3 regions of the Paenibacillus sp. FSL R7-0312 genome follow, and region 2 is predicted to be linked to each of the others. Evidence: predicted binding sites of a transcription regulator. Region 2 holds the regulator's gene; each other region holds the start of a gene.
What was found. The regulator NrdR, encoded in region 2, represses ribonucleotide reductase genes. The targets are predictions, from matches to a motif close to AACACNATATATNGTGTT.

Region 1 (7,239 bases), 3.5 Mb from region 2:
TTAAGGGATGAATGGCGAAAGAGAAGTTTGGAACTGTAGGAGCGGTAGCGTCCGCCTGAAAGCTCGCATCGGAAGCATATGCTCGGTTTGGATTTCCACCGCGGGCAGCGGTATTAATCAAGAAATCTGGGGACGGGCAGCGGCCGGAAGTCCAAACATTCTCTGTAGCCATGACTATCCTAGGATAGAAAAATTACAAGTTCGATCTATTTAAAACCGGAAATCCTCATCCCGCAAAGGCTCCACGTTCATCGCGCGGACGTAGCCGTTGCCTTTTTTGGAGAAGAAGTCATGCTGCTTGGTGTGGGTGCTGATGCCGTTCTGGACGATCGGGTTGATCTCTTCCTCTTCGAACAGCGGGTCCAGCCCCAGGTTCATCATTGCCTTATTAGCGTTGTAGCGCAGGAAGGCCTTCACTTCATCTACGAGGCCGATCTGGGCGTAGATTTGCTCGGTATACTGCTCCTCGTTGGCATGCAGCAGACGCAGCAGTCCGACCATAGTCTGATAGACATCACGCTGATCGTCTTCGGACAGCTCCTCGAAGATCTCCTGGGCGAGTACGCCGACATAGACGCCGTGGATGCTCTCATCGCGCAGGATCAGATCGATGATCTCGCCGCTGCAGGTCATTTTGCCTTGGCCGGCCAGATAGAGCGGGTAGAAGAAGCCGCTGTAGAACAGGTAGCTCTCCAGTAGAACAGAGGCAGCCATCGCGAGATAGAGGTCTTTGGGCGACTCAATCTTCTTGTAATATTCAGAGATGGTCTCTGCCTTGAATTGCAGGAACGTATTGTCCTCCACCCAGCGGAAGATGCCGTCAATCTCCTCAGTAGAAGCCAGTGTCGTAAAAATACTGCTGTAAGACTTGGCATGGATCTGCTCCATCATCCCCATGAAGCCGAGGACCGCCTTGCGCTGCAAGCCGTTCACATGCTCCATAATCTGCGGCATGCCTACGCCGCCCTGGATGGTATCGAGCAGGGTCAGCCCGCCCAGCACCTTCATATAAGAGTCCTTTTCGATCTCGCTCAGCGTGAGCCAGGACATTTTGTCATCGGATAATGGAATTTCGTCGTCGGTCCAGAACTGCATAATATTCTGATTCCAGAACATCAGCGAGTAGTCGTCGTCCGGACGGTTCCAGTTCACGGCTTTGATAGCACTCATTCGTATATTCTCCCTTTCTGTACCTGCGCTCGCTCTTAGATGGAGCAGGACAGGCATTCCTCGACAGACAGTTTATTGGTCCGGGTGTAGTACAGGGATTTCAGCCCTTTGTGTGCCGCATACAGGTAAGAGCGGGCCAGCTCGCGGGTCGTTACATCACTGTTCACATGCAGTACCGTTGAGATACCCTGGTCGATATGAGGCTGAATTTCCGCAATCAGGTCAATGACCTTGAACTGGTCCATCTGGTACGCGGATTTATAGAAGAACACATTGTCCGGACGCAGGTAAGGCATCGGATAGTAGGTCGTCGAGTTGGCATAGGTGCGGGTCTCGATCTGTTCTACAATCGGCATGACGCTGGACGTGGCATTCTGGATATAAGAGATACTCGCAGTCGGTGCAATCGCCAGACGGTAGGCATGGTACAGGCCGTTCTTCATAACGTCATCACGCAGCTGCTTCCAGTCCTCGGTTGTAGGAATGTAGATGCCCTGGAACAGCTCCTGCGCTCTTGCAGTAACCGGACGGTAGTCCGTGGTCAGGTAGCGGTCGAAATACACGCCGGACGCATAATCGGATGCTGCGAAGCCGTGGAAGGTCTCACCCGTCTCAGCAGCGATCTGCATACTCTTTTCAATCGAATGGAAGTTCATCGTCATGAAGAAGGTGCGCGCGAAATCGCGGGCCTGCTCACTCTCATAAGCAATCTTGTTCTTGGCAAAGTAACCGTGCAGATTCATCACACCCAGGCCGACGGAGTGCATCTCTTTGTTCGCTTTAGCCACGCCAGGAGCATTAGATACCGTAGTCATATCGCTGACTGCAGTAAGAGCGAGCATGCCTTCATGAACGGATTCACGGATCTTGCCGTGCTCCATCACATTCACAATGTTGAGGGAAGCCAGGTTGCAGCTGATATCACGGCGGATCGCGTCCTGCTCTCCGTAGTTGTTAATCTCGGAAGTCTCCTGCAATTGGAAAATCTCGGTGCACAGGTTCGACATTTTGATCTGACCCACATTACGCAGGGCATGGGCGTTATTGGCATTGCTCTTGTTCATAATATATGGATAGCCCGATTCGAGCTGGATCATGGCAATTTTGGTCAGCATGTCGCGTGCGCTCATGGCAACCTTCTTCTTCACGCGTGAATCTGCTAGCAAGGTATCGTACATCACGTCCAGATCCATGTCATCCAGATGCGTTCCATATGCCTGGAATACAGTATAAGGAGCGAATACATGCAGCGGCTGATTATCCTGCGCCAGCTTGTAGAAGCGGTTAGGCACGATCAGGCCGATGGACAACGTCTTCAGGCGTGTCCGTTCGTCGGCGTTGATCTTCTTGCTGTCCAGGAATTCTAGTACGTCCCAGCCAAAAATATTATAATAAGCCGCGCCCGAACCCTTGCGCTGACCCATCTGGTCCGCGTAGGAGAAGCCGTCTTCCATGAGCTTCAGGACAGGCATGATGCCTTTGGCCGCATCCTCTACGCCCTTAATCGTCTCGCCGCGCGAGCGCAGCTTGGACAGATTGACGGCCACACCGCCGCCGATCTTCGACAGCTGCATGCAGGTGTTCAGTACATAGTTGATCGAATTGAGTGAGTCGTCCATCTCCAGCAGGAAGCAGGAGACCATCTCACCGCGGCGGCTCTTGCCGGCATTGAGGAAGGTCGGCGTAGCCGGCTGCAGGCGCTGCTCCATCATCGAGCGGACCAGCGTGCGGGCCGTCTCCACGTTGCCGCGTCCCAGATGCAGGGCCACTACAGCTACGCGGTCCGGGTAATGCTCAAGGTATTGCTTACGGTCATTGCTTTTGACGGCATAGTCTGTGTAGAACTTGGAAGCCGCCATATAGGAAGGGAACTGGAAGTTATATTCGTGGGCAATCCGGTAGACGTCCTCCATCTCAGCTGCGGAATAACGGTCATACAGGTCCTCGTAGTAATCATTGGCAATCATATAATCCACTTTGGATTTCGTATCCTTAAAAGTCAGGCTGCGCCGCTCCACATCCCGCATGAACTCGGCTACTGCCTCCTGGTCCTTATCCAATTGGAAAAAGCCGCTTTCGTCTCTCTTCATCAACATGTTGTTCAGTTCAATATGCCGCAACCCGGTCCACCTCCTGTTTTATGCGCTGTACATCACCAAATGTTCCCGACAACTCAAACTTGCCGACCACCGGTACGTTGTAACGCTGTGCAATTAAATCTGCGCTATGCGCATATAGCTCACCCCAGTTTTTGTTGCCGCTCGCGGCGATGCCTTTGAGCCTGGAATGGTTCTTCTCTAAGAATGAGGATACCTTCTCTGGAATCTGTCCAAATCCCGTGGTGTATGTAACAAGCACGTAAGGCTCGTCGATCGTCATATGCTCTTCGATTTGAACAGCGGGAAGCTTCAGCTTATTGATGAACCTTCTAACGTTGCCGGTCTTGGAATCGTAAGCAATCAACATGGTCCCTAACCTCCTATAACATTAGCTCTTTCTACTTGACAAATGATGATGGGCCATTTCACTAGATTTATTGGCTTTTCTATTATATACACTATATTTAGTAACGTTTAATCATTTTACTACCATATATTGAAAAGTCAATAGACCCACAGGTCCTTCTAACCCCCTGATTAGCTGGTTAAAAAGGGATAAAACCAAGCCCCGCCTGCATTCTATTCTCTTATAATTTATTAGTATTTTTTTTAAGTATTTTGTTGCGCCTGTATCCGGCGGAAATTGTACCTGAAGGAGGGGGAGCTGCCCGTGACAGCCGCTGATTTTTGGCTGCCCCGGCAGCGGACAAGTGGGCAGACCAGTCCCCCGGGCGGTAAGCCGCCCGGGGGACTGGTGGCGTGGAGTTTTTCAAATGCTGATGTTGGCTAATGGAGTTCGGACAAGGCTGGATTCTGATTCTGTTGCACTTCATACATTAGATGAACCCGGAATCCGCAGGAAAATCGAATCTGTAGCATTTTGTACATAAGAATTCAGTAAATGAGGGACTCCTGGGCAGAATTCCAGAATTCAGTTGTACGAAATACAGCAGAATGAGATCTAGCTTAGCAAATTGCGGATTCTATTGCAGAAAGTGCAATTAGCAGACTCCGAAGGTTACGAATGTCTCACGAACTCATAATATGATTTCGGCTCTCCTCCAGCAGCTCGGCATAATAGCCGCCCCGCTGCCGCAGCTCGCGCGGATGGCCGGATTCGGCGATCCGGCCTTCCTTCATCGCAATGATAAGATCCGCACCGGCAATCGTAGACAATCGGTGGGCGATGATCAGCGTCGTTCTGCCGCTGGCGACGTTGTCGATCGCCTTCTGGATCAACTTCTCTGTATGCGAGTCGATGTTGGCGGTGGCTTCATCGAGCACGAAGATCGCCGGATCATGGGCAATGGCCCGGGCGAAGGAGATGAGCTGCCGCTGGCCTGCGGACAAGGTGCCTCCACGCTCGGTGACCGGCCCCTCGATGCCTCCGGGAGAGCTCAGCACGAACTCTTCCGCGCAGGACGCCTGTAGCGCTTCCAGCACGTTCTCCTCCGCGATGTCATCTCCAAGGGTGATGTTGTCGCGGATCGTGCCGGAGAACAGGAACACATCCTGGAGCACAACGGAAATATTCCGCCGCAGATCATCCAGCCGGATGTCGTTCACATTGACCCCGTCAATCAGAATCTCGCCTTTCTGCACGCGGTAGAAGCCGTTAATCAGACTGATGATCGTCGTTTTGCCTGCACCGGTCTCGCCGATGAAGGCGGCGGTCTGTCCTTTATCGATCACGAAGCTGACATCCTTCAGCACCCAGTCGTCATCGTTATAAGAGAACCATACGTGGCGGAACTCTATCGTCCCATGCAGCCGGTCCATCGATATGCCGCGATCCGGCTGCTCCAGGCGGTCCTCCTCACGGATCAGCTCATAGATACGCTCTGTGGATACAAGTGCGGATTGTATGGAGGTGTATTTGTCTGCCAGATCGGAGACCGGGCTGAAGAACTGCTTGATATACGTCGTGAACGCAAACAGTACACCAATCTGCAGGGTGCCGCCGGAGATCCGGCTGATGCTGAACCAGACCAGGATGGCCACAGCAAGACTCTGGAACATATCCGAGGCCGGCTTCAGCACGCTGTTGAGGCGGACCTGAATCAGGGTGGTTTTGAAATATTCCCCGTTCAGCTTCAGGAATTGATCCTCTTTTTCCCGCTCGGCGCGGAAGCTCTGAATGACCCGCATCCCGGAGAGGCTCTCGGCAATGAACCCGTTAATCTGTCCAATAAAGTGCTTCATATGGAAGAAGTTCTTTTTGATCCGGTTCTTAATGAAGAAGACCAGGAAGACCATCACCGGAATGACGGTAAAAGAAACCAGCGTTAAGGACGGGCTGAGCAGCAGCATGGCGTAGATGATCCCCAGCAGCAGCAGCACATCCTTGACCAGCGAGATGACCACATCCGTGTATAGCTCGCTGATCTCAGCTGTATCGTTGGTGGCCCGGGTAATCAGCCGCCCGGAGGAGGTCCGGTCCAGATAAGGTAGGGGGAGCCGTTCAATGATGGAGAACACTCTGACCCGCAGCTCATGGATCAGGCTCTGTCCCGCTTTGCCGGCAATCAGCGCCTGAAGATACGAGAAGATCCCGCCAGCCGCAGCTACGGTCACATACAGCAGGGCTAAGCCTCCAATCGAATTCAGTCCGCTCTGAGCGGCGCCTCCGATCAAGAAGTGGTCGATCACGCGCTGCAGAATCAGCGGCTGGATCAGAAATGCGCCATTTACAATCACCACGCACAGACAGGCAAGCAGGAGCTGGAACTTGTAAGGGGCAGATAACCGCAGCAGCAGCCTCACTGCACCAGCTTCGGATTTGTCCCGTCTAGCAGACCTCTCCTTCTTCAAGCTGTTCGGTATAGATGTCATAATACATGCCTCCTTTCTTCAGCAGCAACTCGTGGGTGCCCCGTTCGGCAATACGACCTTTATCCAGCACGATGATCTCGTCGGCTTCCATGATGCCCGATACCCGGTGAGAGATCAGGATATTACTCTTCCCCTTGCGGGTCTGCCGCAGGCTGTTCAGAATCTGTCCTTCCGTTACCGCATCCACCGCTGACAGCGCATCGTCCAGAATCAGGATGGCCGGTTTCCGGATCAGTGCCCGCGCGATTGCGAGCCGCTGCTTCTGTCCGCCGGACAGGTTCACACCGCGTTCACCCAGCAGAGTATCATAGCCCTCCGGGAACGCCTCGATACTTCCGGCAATTTGGCTGAGCGCTGCGGCATGCTGCACATCTGTGTCTGTGTAGCCGTCTTTGAACAGGACAATATTGTCCTTCACGGAGGCGGCGAATACGAAGGTATCCTGCGGCACAACCCCAAGCCCCTCCCGCAGCGGGTCCAGGGCATAATCGTTGATATCCCGCCCATCGAGCAGAATGTGACCAGGCTCCACGCCAAAGAAGCGGAAGAGGAGGGAGGCCAGGGTGCTTTTGCCGGAGCCGGTCTTGCCGATGATTCCCAGCGTGTGTCCTTTTGGCAGAACGAGTGAAATATCCCGCAATGCCGGAACATCGGAACCTTCGTAACAGAAAGTCAGCTGGCGCAGCTCCATAGATCCTTCCGGCTGAATAGGGAGAGCGTGCGGGAGATCCATGATTTCAGGCTGAACCCGCAGAATATCATTTAATCTTCCGAGGGAAGCCAACCCGCGCTGGAATATCGTCACGATCCGTCCGATCGACACAATGGGACTTACAATCAGACTGAGGTAGCCGTTAAAAGCGACAAAGTCACCAATACTGATCTCCCCCCGCAGCACCATTCGGCCGCCAAACATCAGATTCATGACGAAACAGACGGCGAAGCCGAATTCAATCATCGCAGGAAGTGCGGCGGAGACTTTGATCAGATCCAGGTTGGCCTGCTTCATACGGCTGCTCAACTCACTGAATTTCTCCATTTCCGAGCGTTCCTGTACATAAGCCTTAATGACGCGGATGCCCGAAATGTTCTCCTGAACCCTGTCCGAGACGGCGCCGAACTGATTCTGTACGATTCT
Region 2 (7,239 bases):
ACCGTCTTTTACGTAGCTGACTGCCGGATCTTCGTAGGTTAACGCCACTACGTATTCACCATCAGCAACACTTTTGTGCGCTTTGCTGGACCCTCCTGCAATTTTCCCATCCAAATTCTCCAGTAGCTTGGCTACATAATCCCAGCCTGCATCAGAGGTATAATCTCCGCCCATAGCTCTAAGCATATTGGTCAACTGAGCGAACGCCGAGCTGGAGTTGGCCGGGTCCGCCATCGCGATCTTGCCCTTCAGCTCCGGATTGAGCAGATCCTCATAACCGTTAATTTCAATATCACCTGCGAGATTCGTGTTTACTAGCAGCACACTTCCGTCCGATACGTAAGAGGTCATGATGCCAGTCGTATTGGTGTGACCTTCTAATAGGTCCTTATCATTAGGTGAGACATATTCCCCGAACAAATCCGCATTATCGTTAAACAGTGCATAAGCTCCGCCGAACATGACGTCAGCATACGGGTTGGTTTTCTCTGACTGAATCCGTTTGATCAGCTCGCCGCTGCCTGCCGATACCAGCTCCACTGTAACGCCAGTCTGCTTCTCGAATGCCGGGATAAGTGCATTAATCATTGCTTCACTGTTCGGGGTATAGACTACCAGTTTGTTCGAGCTGCCGCCTGAAGCATCTTCATCCGCTTTGTTTCCTCCGCATGCCGAGAGCACAACCACCATCATTGTCATAATAAGTGACACCGTTAACCACTTTTTCATTTCCTCTTCACCCCTTGTCTGGTTATAGGTCTATTTTATCAGCTTGAAATTTCATTAAAATCCTATTATTCGACAAAATCATCTAAAATCCACAACTAAAACAAATGGTCATGTCATATAACGTAACATAAAATACATAAATTGGATCTTTGGTTGTCTTTAACATTTTTCCCGCAGTTAATATCCTTAGACACGGGAGGTGGACTCGTACTTCATTTCATTCCAATCAAAAAACCCTGGAAGTAATCCCAGGGCTGATTGCAAATTCATTTGTGTAGTCCGACTCTTGTCCAAAGGATGCGGTCTATTTCTGCCCGTAGCACCTAAAAGCCTCCGCCCTTAAAAGCGGCTATTGCTCAGAGAGTCGTGTTGACGCACGGCTCTCTTTGCATACTAAATATAAAGTCAAGCGCTCATGTATCGTATGCAGTACAAAACCTGCATTGAGGATTTCGCGCACTACATGCCGCCAAGTTATTCATCTTCGTCCTCATATTCTTCTTCGTCTCCGAAACCTCCATATTGATTAGGCACCTCTCCGTTACTCTCCATAATCATCGGTAATTTCTGACCCGGACTCACCTCTATAGTTCCCAGATACTGAACAATAAAATGCCATTCATCACCGTAGTCGAATAAGAGTAACATCTTTTGTTTAGGAGTATGGAATACTTTATTGATTTTTGCCCTGTTCACGCCGGGGAACTTCGTCTTCTCACCGATATCGGCAAACAGCTCGTAGCCTTTTTCAGAGCGTGTCCAGTTTTTGATATTATCATAGAAGCCAAAGGCGTGATCCAGATCAAAATCAAAGGCTTCAATCGAAATTTCCGCCAGAGCATACAATGAGTCTTCGGCAGCAATAACTATATTACGGAAAGGCCGTCCACGAACCGCAACGTTCCTATCGCTTAAAGTCACTTTAAAAGATTGTGCTTGATTATTCTTCATCGTTGTTCACTCCTATACTAAACTACTAAATTCATTGTAAATAATCAACCGTGCTCTCCCAACATTCCCCATATTCTGCTATGCTAATATAAACCCAAAGAAGAAGATGCAGGAGGCGCGAACTTGAATGGATGCATTTCAATATGAGCTTACTTCAGAGACTACGATTAATCTGAAATATGAGTATGGAGGCGAGTACTTCACGTTCAGCTTGTACCGGGATGACAGAGGCTGGGTGCTTCACCCCTTTGACGGCATTCTGCTGAGGAATCCGGCAATGTGCTCTCTTGTCGCCCAAGAGCTGTTCAAGCACAAGCCTTTTCAGGTCATGCTGGCAAAAGAGGGAATTCTTTTCACCGATATACGTTCCACTGTTAACCTCGATAACGTGAACACTCCGGTTGCCGCGCGCAATGAGCGGGAGTCCTACGATAACCCGGCTGATGACCTGATGGAATTTGTTCAGCAGCACTCGGTGGAAGAGGTCATTGATTACGAATGTAGTCTTGTCGAGAACCGCATCTCCTTTTATAGAGAAATCCTGCAGCGGATGTTCATGGACAATCTGGGCCCCTCGGATCCGGAGTTCCAAAAGGTGCAGGATATTGTACGTATCTACGAACATTCTTTAGACAGGTTATCCAGTCTGAACGGTCCGAATCTTGATGCCGGAAGACGCGACAGATTCTAAGCTCCTTCACGTATTCATTCAATTCTACTAATCTTCTGAAAGGCAGGTTCCAATGACCGTTGAACTGATAAAGGGACAAAAATGCAACTTAACAAAAGATACGCCTCTCCTTACCCGTATCATCGTCGGAATGGGCTGGCACAATACGGGCTCTGCGGTTGAGGTTGATTTTTCCGCCTTTTTGCTTACGCCATCCCAGAGCGTCTCAAAAGATGAGGACCTTATTTTTTATGGCAACGCTTCTACTCCGGACCAGTCTGTAAGTGTATTGCAGTCTGATAAAAAAACTTACGCAGGGTTAACCGACAACACACAAATCGCTGTCAGTCTCAGTAAGATTCCCGCAGAATACGAGCGGATTGCATTTGCACTAACGATTTATGAGGCTGAGAAGCGGCAGCATAGCTTCTCGCTGCTGGATGATGCCTATTTACGGATCATCAACGCTGCTGATGGAACTGAGCTTCTCCGCTACAGGCTGGGTAAAGCGTTCACTGTAGAGACCGCAATTGTAGCCGGAGAAATCTACAGATACCAGAATGAATGGAAATTCAGCGCAGTAGGTTCCGGATATGCAGGCGGCTTAGCTGCCTTATGCCAAAGTTATGGGATTCGGATCAATGACATTCTGCCGTCTGTTCAGCCCGCCAGCCGGGTCGTTCAGCCGCAGCAGTCTCCCCTTATTCTCCCGGAGCTGAGGTCACGGCCGAAACCAGCGGGTCATTTGCCTCCTTCTTCACCAGCTTCACCTCCAGCATCGCCAGCATCACCTCCAGCCCCACCTTTAAATCCGGGTTCCCATCTGCTTAAGCAACGCGGGGAGCGGATCAATCTGCAGAAAGGGGCAGGATCACTAGGCGAGATCCTGATTAACCTGAACTGGGTGCAGACCCAATCATCCGGCTGGTTCGGCAGCAAAGGCATCGATCTTGATCTCGGTTGTCTGTTTGAATTGAAAAATGGGCTGAAGGGCTCTGTCCAGGCACTCGGTGAGTCCTTCGGCAGCTTGAACAGGCCACCCTACATCTCCCTGGATGGGGATGACCGCACCGGATCGATCGCCACAGGTGAGAATCTGCGGATCAACGGCCATTATCTTTCCGAGATCAGCCGGATTGTTGTCTTTGCCTTTATCTATGAGGGAATCACGAACTGGTCGCAGGCTGACGCCCGTGTGACTATCAGGCAGCAGAACGGACCTGAGATCGAAGTCCGGCTGGATGAGCACAACAATAATAAGGGAATGTGTGCCATCGCCATGATTCGTAATCAGCAGGATGAGACCTTCAGCGTGGAGCGGCTTGTAGAATATTTCGCCGGACATGAGGAATTGGATCAGCACTATAACTGGAATCTGAGATGGGAAGCCGGGAGTAAATAGAGCGTTAATCGGATGCCCCGTTTTTCCACTCCAACACTCCAACTGTCTAAGAACATCAAAAGAACGGCAGCTCTGCCGTTCTTGGGGACCATCAAGCCTTTTTAATCCCAGGCCTAATCTGTATATCTCGCCATCGTATATGTACTGTAATATTTCCCGTCTGACAGGATACGGTCCTTCTTCAATATACCTTCGACTTCAAAACCAAGGCTCTTGTACAAGCGGATCGCCTTCTCATTGGTTTCCAGAACGCCGCTTAGAATGATTTTGGTTATTCCGTTTGCGTCAGCCCAGGAAATGGATGCTTGCAAAAGGTTTGCGCCCACTCCGAAGCCCCAATATTGTTTCAAAACTCCTACTCCAAATTCCACTTTGTGCTTAAACCGCTGCAGATCATGTCCTTCACACCGGGAATAACCAATGATTCTGCCGTTCGCTTCCGTAACCAGGCATATATTCCGCGGATGGTTCATGTCCCTCCCGATGATTTCTTCAAATCCGGCTTCATCAATAAAAGCCTCTCCCGGCACCCGGTCCATATGCTCGGTCTCCCCGTCAATCTGAAGCCTTAACCCGGACAGACCCTTCGCGTCTGTCTTAACTGCTGAGCGGATCGTGTAATTCAGACCTTTCACCTTGTATTCCTGCTTGGTAATGATCATGGCTTATATTCCTTTCTTAAAAGAATCAATGACTAGCCGTGAAGAATATACTGCGTGGAAACTCTCCTAGAGTAAAGGGCTAGTGCAACCCAGCCCTTCTTCATCAAACATGAGTTTAATATATAGACGAATACATACTATTTGATTTCCGTCTACTAATGAAAACAGCAAAAAAACGGCATCTCTGCCGTTTCTTCTGTGATGGACTCTCAGGGGCTCGAACCCTGGACAAATAGATTAAGAGTCTACTGCTCTACCAACTGAGCTAAGAGTCCGTAGTATGGTGGAGAATAGGGGGCTCGAACCCCTGACCTCATCGCTGCCAGCGATGCGCTCTCCCAGCTGAGCTAATTCCCCATACGCTTGATTTCGAATCACATTATGTATTCTGAAATCCATTTTGAGCGGTTCACTCAAGTCGCTTTCAAGTTGTTATGTTTCGTAGGCGACTTCTATATAATACAGAAATTCGGGATCAGTGTCAACACTTTTATAAAATTAATTAATTTCTATACAGAAGCGCTTCTCACAGAGGCCAGCCTCACAATATCAAGGCTAGCCCCTTTATGCCAGGAATGACACATTCCCTCTTCAGTAAGCCTCCTACAGCCCGTCCAGCTCCTCAGTCCCCTTAGAGAGCAGTCCCTTCAGTTCCTTCATAAACATGTTGATGTCCTTGAACTGGCGGTACACGGACGCGAAGCGGACGTAAGCTACCTCGTCTACAGGGTAGAGCTGCTCCATGACCAGCTCGCCGATCTGGCGGCTCTCGATCTCGGCCAGGGCGATGCCGCGCAGGCTTTTCTCAACCTCGGATACGATGACTTCCAGGCGCTCTACAGAAACGGGACGCTTCTCACAGGCGCGGATGAGGCCACGGAGGATTTTGTCACGGCTGAACTCTTCGCGGCTGCCGTCTTTTTTGATGACGATCAGCGGGGTTTCTTCAATCATTTCGAAGGTGGTGAAACGGCGGCTGCACAGTTCGCATTCGCGCCTGCGGCGGATGGACTTATTCTCATTGGCTGGACGGGAGTCAAGCACCTTGGTATTGGTGTGATCACAGTAAGGGCATTTCATAAGCTTCATCACTTCCTCATAGTAAGAATGGGTATGCCCCGCTCCTGAATAACCAGGCTAAACGGGGCTTATGTTAATTTCCAGAAATCACCGTTTATTTGTTGTTATGAATATGGCAAGTCCAGCACATAATACAGTTACCAACCGATAGGAGGTGAACAGCAATGAGCCAAAACAACAGCTCCAATAACCTGGTAGCTCCAAATTCACGCGGTGCCTTGGAACAACTGAAATTCGAAGTTGCCCAAGAACTAGGTATCACCCTCTCCCCAGATGGATACCAAGGCAATAAAACTTCTTACGAAAACGGTTCGATCGGTGGTTACATCACTAAACGTCTTGTAACCCTGGCTGAACAGCAATTGGCAGGTCAATACAAATAACCTGTCTCCATAAGCTTGCCTAAAGAAGTATTGAACGGCCTCCGGGCCGTTTGATGCTTCTTTTTATGTCGGCACAAACGCAATATTTAAAGCAGAGCCTCAGAATTCACTGTAGAGCTCTGTGTATTGGTCATAATAATAGATGACACGCTGTACATAGTGACGGGTCTCTCCGAACGGGATATCCTTCACAGACGCTTCTGTTCCGTCCCACCGGCCTTCATCCAGCCAGCTCTGTACTTTGCCGGGTCCGGCATTATAGGCGGCTATAACCGCTGTCCGGTTGCCGTCAAACTGCCGGGAAAGCTTAGACAAATACCAGGTACCCAGTTCGATATTGGAGGATGGCTCTTCTTTTAGCCGCTCAAGCGACACTTCAGGAAGCTTGGCCTTTTCCAGCGCCCACTTGGCGGTATCCGGCATCAGCTGCATCAGTCCGATTGCACCTTTTTTGGATTCGCGTCCGGTCTTGAAATTGGTCTCAACCCGGATAATTGATGCCACCAGGAACGGGTCCATCTCATAAGTAAGGCTGTGTTTGCGGATCTCATCTTTATAATGTATCGGATAAAACCAAGACATCCAATTGGTGCCCAGGAACAGGATCGCTGTAAAGCCAATAAACAGCAACAGCAGTACTCTTTTTTTGCGCAACCACTTCATCATAAGAGGCCCAGCCTGTCCCACAGGCTGGCAACCTGCCGCTCCGTAGCTCCGGGATCACCGCTATTGTCGATCACGTAGTAGGCTTTCCTGCGCTTTAGTTCGATGTCCATCTGCGATTTCAGCCGGTTCTCGGCTTGTTCCAGCGTCATTCCATTCCGCGCCATGAGCCTGGCCAACTGGACTCTGCGGGGCACATATACCACAATAATATGATCGAATAAATTGTCCAGCTGTGATTCATAGAGCAGCGGAATATCCACAATAACCAGCCGCTGCGGATCTTCCTGATCTAACGCATACATACGGTCCTTAATTTCTGTACGGATCGCCGGATGCGTCAGATGGTTCAAGGTCTGAAGTGCTTCCGGATCCCGGAAAACGATCTCCCCCAGCCTCGGCCGGTCCAATGTTCCGTCCGGCTGCAGAATCGTCTCTCCAAAAGCCTGTACAGCAGCGGCCAGCACCGGATGTCCGGGGAGCATAACCTCTCTGGCGATGACATCGGCATCCACCAGAGCAGCTCCCTTGGCGACAAACAGTGCGGACACGGTGCTTTTTCCGGAAGCAATCCCTCCGGTTAAGCCCATAATCATGTACTCACCTCATAATAGCTTCATTATACCCATTGCAATCAATAATAACGCCGGCAGAACAGCCGCATGCTTCATCCAGTAGCTGCCTGACAATCTTAGTCCT
Region 3 (7,239 bases), 400 kb from region 2:
TTTGGTGGAATCTCTGTTAGATTGTGCCTTAACAGCCAAACCTATACGAAGGTTAGCGGTTCCGGTTTAGAGAGCGGGGATTTGGAGCACACTAAAGTCATGGAGAAAAGGCAGGGCGGCAGGCGGCGACCCGCCAGCGCCTGCATGGGAGGGATAGTAATGGCATCCAGCGGAGATGATCTGGTGAAATACATTACGGAGAAAGTAGTCATATATATGGAGGACCCGCGCGCCGTACATGCACGGCGGAAGGCAGAGAAGCAGCCCTGGGCCGAGAAATGGTTCGGCACGCTGCCGCTCGCCTGGTCGGTCTGGCGCAGCAAATGGAGCCGCAAGGATCGGGAGTAGCCAGCCTAGCAGCGCCGCAGCTCCCCCGAATTCCGAAACAGCCTTCCCTTAAAGCCGCTTGACACGGCTGAAGGGAAGGCTGTTTGGCATGTACAGCTGTATATAGGATTATCGCTGAAACCTTCAGTATTAATGTGGCGCCGCTCCGAGCGTCGTTCCTCCTGATAGCGGCAGCGGCGGCTTGTGGAAGGTTCCGTACTTCTGAAGGGCCGTGAGCGGGAGGTACCGTTTCGCCCCTGGACCGGCAGCGGCGTATATAACTGCCGGTTCAGCACCCCCATTACTTCCGGCAGAGGCCGTAAGCCAGCTCTGGCAGCCTGTAATCATGAACGGAGCACCCAAGGCATCATTGCGTCCTGTCGACTGGAAGGCAAGGCTGCCCCGGTTTTTAAGCAAAGTATTTAAGCTGGCTTCGCTGATATTCTTCAGTTCAGGAGCGGTCAGCCACTGTAAATCTGCATACGGGTCATCCTGACCGCTGCTAAGCAGAGCGGGCAAGGGAGCGCGGACTTGTTGTCCAGACCCGGTGTACACCACCAGGGCATTAGCATCAAGCTGGCCGTCCAGGATACGGTTTGCCTGGCTAAGGCTCCAAGGCAGTACCTGCAGTACTGAGGCATTGAGATACAGCGTCTTGTCCGCAAGCGTGAGCTTCCAGACCGGCAGCAGCGGAGCGTACAGCGCCGATAGTTCTATTTTACCTGAATAAGAGGAGGTAATCAGTCCTTCCTGCACCAGATACTGGCGCAGATCACTCATACTATAAGGGAGACCATAGGTACCGGCTCCGTATTCACTCAGCAGATATTTGCCCCCGTCCGCAGCAGAAATAATGAGATATCCGATCCGCTGCTCCCCGTTCATCACATTGACCAGCCAGCTGCGTGTGCCCGGCCCGAGTGGATAGACCTCAGTTCCGGCATTCTTCCATTCCTTAAACGGAGCATCCGCCGACAATTGGCTAATTGTGAGACGGGTGAAATCCTGCAAGCTTTCAGATGCGGGCGCCTGTGTCATCACAAGTCCGGGCAGCAGCTCCTGCAGGACGGCTTGTGTGACAGTGGCCCGGCTGCCTATAGACGCGAGCGCCGGAGGCGGGGAGGCGCTCGCGGCGAACAGAGTCAGCCCGAGAGTCAGACAGAGGAGCAGGCGGGTACGCCGCCCTAGCGGCCCCTTCTGCTTCGCTTTGATTTTCATGTTATCGTTCACCTTTCCTGTTCCAAAGGTTAATCGCAAGAATTACCGGGTCCGGCAAGCCGGAGCCCGGGAGGTTCTGCTTCATACTTTTAATTGTAGGGGACAAGCCTTGAAAAGGCTGTTGCTTACTGTCGCGGCAGCCTGCAGGAATTCCGCTGTTTTTTTGTTTGCTTTTAGCGAGCCGGGTCGCATTCTATGTGCTGCGCAGGTGAAACAGCCCGTACGTTACGGCAGAAACTGCAATCTGCGGCTCATACTGCCAGGTGGTCTCTTTGCGGCGGCGGTTGTATTGCTCCTCTATGCCGAGGCGTTTCTCCTCATCCTGCTCCTTCAGCAGCTCCTCATAATAGATATCCACGATGCTCAGCTCTAGACGCAGGCGTTCGCGGGCTTCCTCGGCCCAGGTGTAATCCAGCAGAGCCAGCTTCGAGGTCAGATATCCCTCCAGCCTGTCGGCTCCGGCAGTAACGGACAGCTCGGAAGGCTGGATGTGGATATTCTCCGGCAGCCTTGGCGTAAGCTCCCGCGAAGCCAGCCGGGCCTCGAAGTCCGGAACAATCAGCCCGGAGGTCAGTGACACCGCGATGAAATGCAGCTCTTCACGCTTAAGATCACAGGTCATCTCCACCTTATAGCAGACGGCAAGCCAAGGCTCGTAGGCGGCTGAGAACAGCGTGGTCCGCTGCCGGAGTCCCGGGTCCTCGAACAGCTGCAGGCATTTGCCCTCATCCCGTGCCGCTGACCAGATCTGCCGCAGGCGCTTGCTGCCGTAGGTCACATCCTCGCGGCGGATCATGCCCGGCCCGATGCGCGGCAGCTGCGGGACGATGCCGAAGTACCGGGCGAGGATGCTGTCCTCCGGATCAGCGGAGACCCCGGGCGGCACAACGCCTCCGGGTGCAGCTGCCGGTGCGGCGCCAGGCTCCGCGCCTGCCTCAGCATCCGCAGCACCCGCCGCGCCGATGCCGCCCGGCAGAGGTCCTGCCGCCGGGCGGACCGCCCCGCCGCGCGGACGGGCCGCAGGCGCAGCTGCCTGCGCGGCCAGTTCATCGTACTTCTCCGGATCGAAGACGAAGCTGAAGGACAGGGTCTCCGGATCTACGCCGGTGCGCTCCACGAATCCCCAGTAATAAGGACGGTCCGTCAGCATCCGGTCCGCGCGCGGCGAGAGCTTCACCGTCACATGCAGCGGAGAGGATTCGAGAATCGTACACTCTGTCGCTTCCAGGTAATCCATGACCTGTTTACGTACTTCCACAGGGGTCAGCATTAAGGAGCCACCTCGCTTTCATCCAGATTGGCATGGGTCAGCTCGCTGAGTGAATCGCCGATCTGATCCAGCTCGCTGCGCAGCTCCTCGTCGCTGCGGGCTTCGAGGACGATTTTATATAAGCTTTTCTCAAGCGACTCCTTCTTCTCGAAGCGTTCCAGAATAACATCCAGCCCGCCGATGACCATCTCGAACATATTGATTTTTTCATGCAGCAGATGAAGAATATGCTCCTCGATCGTGCCTTCGGTAGAGAGATTGTAGATGACTACATCATTCTCCTGGCCAAGCCGGTGTACCCGGCCGATCCGCTGCTCTACGCGCATGGGGTTCCAGGGGAGGTCGAAGTTGATCATATGGTGGCAGAACTGCAGATTGATCCCTTCGCCGCCTGCTTCCGTAGCAATCATTACCTGGGCGCGCCCGCGGAAGAGGTCCATCATCCAGTCCTTTTTGCCGCGGTTCATCCCGCCGGAGTAAGTGACACACTGCAGTCCATGCTCACGGAAATATTGCAGCAGATATTCCTGGGTCGCGCGGTATTCGGTGAAGACGATGACCTTCTCATTCATTTGGCGGATCAGCTCCATCGTCTTCTCCGCTTTGGTATTCGTCTTAACAGTACGAATCGTCTGGAGCAGCCCCATCATGCGCTCACGTTTCGGTGAATCCGCCGGAAGCTTCTTGATCAGATTCACAAGCGTGACGAACACCGCATCCCGGCTGCTGCATACCTCGCGCTGGAGCGTAACCAGGGAGAGCATGCTGCTGAGATTGCCGCCCGCTTCCTGATATTGGTCTTTGACAAAGGCGGTGACGCCGTCATATAATTCTTTCTCCTCTAAAGAGAGGGTAAGCGGGATATTGCGCACTTTGCGCTTCGTGAAGTTCACGGGACCCTCGCCGCGGCGGTTGCGGATCATCACCTTGGAGAGCTCGCCCCTCAGCTGGACTTCGTTCTTCGGCTGGCGTTTATCGACCACGAAATTGGTGGCAAAATCCCCCTGATTCCCGAGCTGTCCCGGCTTCAGTAATGTGATCAGATTGAACAGCTCGCCGAGATCATTCTGCACGGGAGTGGCGGTGAGCAGCAGGCAGTACTTCTTGCGCAGCTGCTGTACGAACAGATAGTTTGTTGATTTCTTATTCTTCAGCTTATGGGCCTCGTCGATAATCAGCATGTCGAATTCCTGGCTCAGCAGCATCTCCTTGTGCGGATCACGCTTCGCCGTATCCATGGAGGCGACAACAATGTCGTTGCCCCAGGAGTAAGCTTTCTTCTGTGCCACGGCTGAAATACCGAATTTACTGTTCAGCTCGCGCACCCACTGCAGGACCAGAGACGCAGGGACAAGGATCAGAACTTTACTTACGAGCCCGCGCACCAGATATTCCTTGAGGATCAGTCCGGCTTCTATCGTCTTGCCTAGCCCTACTTCGTCTGCCAGAATGGCCCGGCCTGACATTTCAAACAGCACCTTATGGGCGGTATCCAGCTGGTGGGGGAGCGGGGATAACCCGGACAGATGCTTCAGACACTGCAGCTCATCGAAGCTCGTAACGAGTCCCGATTGCTCTCCTTGTATGGCCAGCCGGGATAATCTCCAGTCTCCCCAGGGTCCGCCTTTATCGAGCTTCGACTCCAGGTCCTGCAGCCAGTTACGCTCAAAGGACAGAGGAACAGGCAGCAGCGGGGCAGGCGTACTTCCCCCTTGCGGCAAGGAATTGCGGAATAATTGCGTCATGTTGCAGCCTCCTCCGGCGCGGTTTCATATCGAAATGCGTAGCAGTAGTATGCGCGTAAAAGAGAGATTTCATAACCTGCTATCCTCCGGCTGCTGCCGTGGAGTAATATTGCGGAGCCTTGCAGCGGTACTGCTGCTGGTGCTGCGGCGGCTTCCGCGGATCTTGAATATCCGTGGCGGAATCTGTCTTCCGGGCCCGGAAGCTTATCAATCTGGAACCTGTAAAAAAGCGAGAAAGAGGGAGAAAATCCACTATCTTTTACCGTTTTTCCGAAATTCCCGCCATGGGCCGCTTTTTTGGAAAAAGAACTCTGATACAATATGTGGTATAGTTGAAAAGCTGATGTATACAATATATTGTTACAAAAGCTTGAAAATTTGATTATTCGCGGGTTTTTGCGGTTATTTGTTATTGACAAGAGGAACTTCCGCTGTACATGCAGGCTGCGGCTACCCTGCCGCTGGAAGTTCTTGTTGTGGGTTACAAAAAGTCTAAGCCCACACCAAGGAACGGAAGTATTACCTATCAATCATCCGGGAGGTTTTTCTATTGAGTACAGTGGAACGCAAGCAGCGTCTTGAGGGGCTGAGTGAGAAAATATTTTTGGACCGTTATGCCTGGAAGGACGCGGACAGCAATAATGCCAAGGTAGGCGATGTGGTGCTTGTCCTGACGAAGGATGATCCGAAATTTCCAACCAAGGAGGTTGGCGAGATTGTTGAGCGCACAGGCCGGATTGTTACGGTGAAGACCCGCAGCGGTGAACTCGTGCAATCGGATGTGGAGAAGCTGACACTGAATATTGAGAAGACCCCGGAGGAAATGTGGGACCGTCTTGCGGCAGCCATGGCTTCCGTAGAGCAGACTCCCGAGCTTCAGGAAGAGTGGACAGGCAAGTTCCGCTCTATTCTTGATGACTGGAAGCTGGTACCGGGCGGTCGGATTGCGGCAGGTGCCGGAGCAAGCGAGGAGCTTACGCTGTTCAACTGTTATGTTGTTCCTTCCCCGAAAGACAGCCGCGGGGGCATCATGCAGACGCTCTCCGAAATGACCGAGATTATGGCCCGCGGCGGCGGTGTAGGTATTAACTTATCCTCGCTGCGCCCGCGCCGCGCGATTGTAAGAGGCGTGAACGGATCATCCAGCGGCTCAGTGTCCTGGGGCGGTCTTTTCAGCTATACGACCGGACTGATTGAGCAAGGCGGAAGCCGCCGCGGCGCGCTGATGCTGATGATTAATGACTGGCATCCGGATGTGGTGGACTTCATTACCGTGAAGCAGACGATGGGTCAGGTAACCAATGCCAACCTGTCGGTATGCGTGAGCAATGCCTTCATGAAAGCCGTCAAGGAGGATCTGGACTGGGAGCTGGTCTTCCCGGATACCACCGATCCGGATTACGATACAATCTGGGACGGCGATCTGGATAAATGGAAGGCAGACGGCCGCCGCGTCATTCCTTACCGTACCGTAAGAGCACGCGATGTGTGGCATACGATTATCGAATCGGCCTGGAAGTCGGCTGAGCCGGGTGTAGTGTTCATGGAATATTACAACCAGATGTCCAACAGCTGGTATTTCAACCCGATCATCTGCACCAATCCATGCGGTGAGCAGGGTCTGCCGGGCTGGGGCGTGTGCAATCTGTCGGCCGTCAACCTCTCCAAGTTCTACGATGCGGAGAATCACGACGTGGACTGGGCAGATCTGGCGACAACGACCCGCTATTCCGTGCGTTTCCTGGACAATGTCATCGACAAGACACCGTATCATTTCCCGGAAAATGAAGCCAATCAGAAGCTCGAACGCCGCGTAGGACTCGGCACAATGGGATTGGCTGAGCTGATGATCAAGCTGAATATCCGTTACGGCAGCCCGGAATCCCTGGAGTTCCTGGACAAGCTCTACGGCTTCATGGCGCGCGAAGCTTATCTGGCTTCTGCTGAGATCGCTGGCGAGAAGGGTTCTTTCCAGGCTTTTGATACCGATAAATATCTGCAGAGCGGCTTCATGCGTAATATCACCGAGGTCTATCCGGAAGTCGGCGAATCCATCCGTAAGCACGGCATGCGCAACGTTACAGTGATTACCCAGGCACCTACAGGTAGTACTGGAACCATGGTCGGCACTTCGACCGGTATCGAGCCTTATTTCGCATTCAAATATTACCGCCAGAGCCGTCTGGGCTATGACGAGCAGTTCGTGCCGATTGCCCAGGAATGGCTGGAAGCCCATCCGGGTGAAGAGCTCCCTGAATACTTCGTTACTTCGATGGATCTGTCCGCTAAGGATCATATCCGTGCACAGGCTGCCATTCAGCGCTGGGTGGATAGCTCAATCTCCAAGACGGCGAACTGCCCGTCCGACTTCACCGTAGAAGAGACTGCCGAGCTGTACGAAATGGCCTTCGACCTGGGCTGCAAAGGTGTAACGATCTACCGTGACGGCAGCCGTGACGTACAGGTATTGGAAACGACTAAGAAGGAAGAAAAGAAAGACGCTCCGGCGGCAGTTGAGACTGCTGAAGCTGAGCCAGTGGAAGCTGAAGCTGCTCCGGCTCCGGTCACAGTTGCAGCAGCACCTGCACCGCAGCCTGCGGCTAATGTAGTGGACAAACAATACAAGAAACGCCCGCAGGTGCTGCGCGGCGCTACTTATAAGATCAACACGCCATTCGG

Region 1: nrdI (class Ib ribonucleoside-diphosphate reductase assembly flavoprotein NrdI) is a predicted target of NrdR. The motif match lies at 3,724-3,741, and genes of this name have one in related genera.
Region 3: MKX70_RS26995 (adenosylcobalamin-dependent ribonucleoside-diphosphate reductase) is a predicted target of NrdR. The motif match lies at 4,907-4,924, and genes of this name have one in related genera.

What each region holds. Positions count from the first base shown of each region.
Region 1 covers NZ_JBBORE010000001.1:3,079,908-3,087,146, forward strand. The annotation lists gene nrdF (class 1b ribonucleoside-diphosphate reductase subunit beta) at 211-1,170, opposite strand; gene nrdE (class 1b ribonucleoside-diphosphate reductase subunit alpha) at 1,206-3,290, opposite strand; gene nrdI (class Ib ribonucleoside-diphosphate reductase assembly flavoprotein NrdI) at 3,277-3,636, opposite strand; gene MKX70_RS13465 (ABC transporter ATP-binding protein) at 4,299-6,101, opposite strand; gene MKX70_RS13470 (ABC transporter ATP-binding protein) at 6,058-7,239, opposite strand, start outside.
Region 2 covers NZ_JBBORE010000001.1:6,575,142-6,582,380, forward strand. The annotation lists gene MKX70_RS28625 (ABC transporter substrate-binding protein) at 1-729, opposite strand, end outside; gene MKX70_RS28630 (IS1096 element passenger TnpR family protein) at 1,204-1,680, opposite strand; gene MKX70_RS28635 (hypothetical protein) at 1,808-2,371, shown strand; gene MKX70_RS28640 (TerD family protein) at 2,424-3,752, shown strand; gene MKX70_RS28645 (GNAT family N-acetyltransferase) at 3,866-4,414, opposite strand; tRNA gene MKX70_RS28650 (tRNA-Lys) at 4,617-4,689, opposite strand; tRNA gene MKX70_RS28655 (tRNA-Ala) at 4,696-4,771, opposite strand; gene nrdR (transcriptional regulator NrdR) at 5,018-5,494, opposite strand; gene MKX70_RS28665 (alpha/beta-type small acid-soluble spore protein) at 5,659-5,877, shown strand; gene MKX70_RS28670 (lytic transglycosylase domain-containing protein) at 5,977-6,540, opposite strand; gene coaE (dephospho-CoA kinase) at 6,540-7,136, opposite strand; gene MKX70_RS28680 (manganese efflux pump) at 7,146-7,239, opposite strand, start outside.
Region 3 covers NZ_JBBORE010000001.1:6,177,092-6,184,330, reverse strand. The annotation lists gene MKX70_RS27015 (YqzE family protein) at 160-348, shown strand; gene MKX70_RS27010 (hypothetical protein) at 478-1,545, opposite strand; gene MKX70_RS27005 (YqhG family protein) at 1,739-2,815, opposite strand; gene MKX70_RS27000 (DEAD/DEAH box helicase) at 2,815-4,560, opposite strand; gene MKX70_RS26995 (adenosylcobalamin-dependent ribonucleoside-diphosphate reductase) at 5,111-7,239, shown strand, end outside.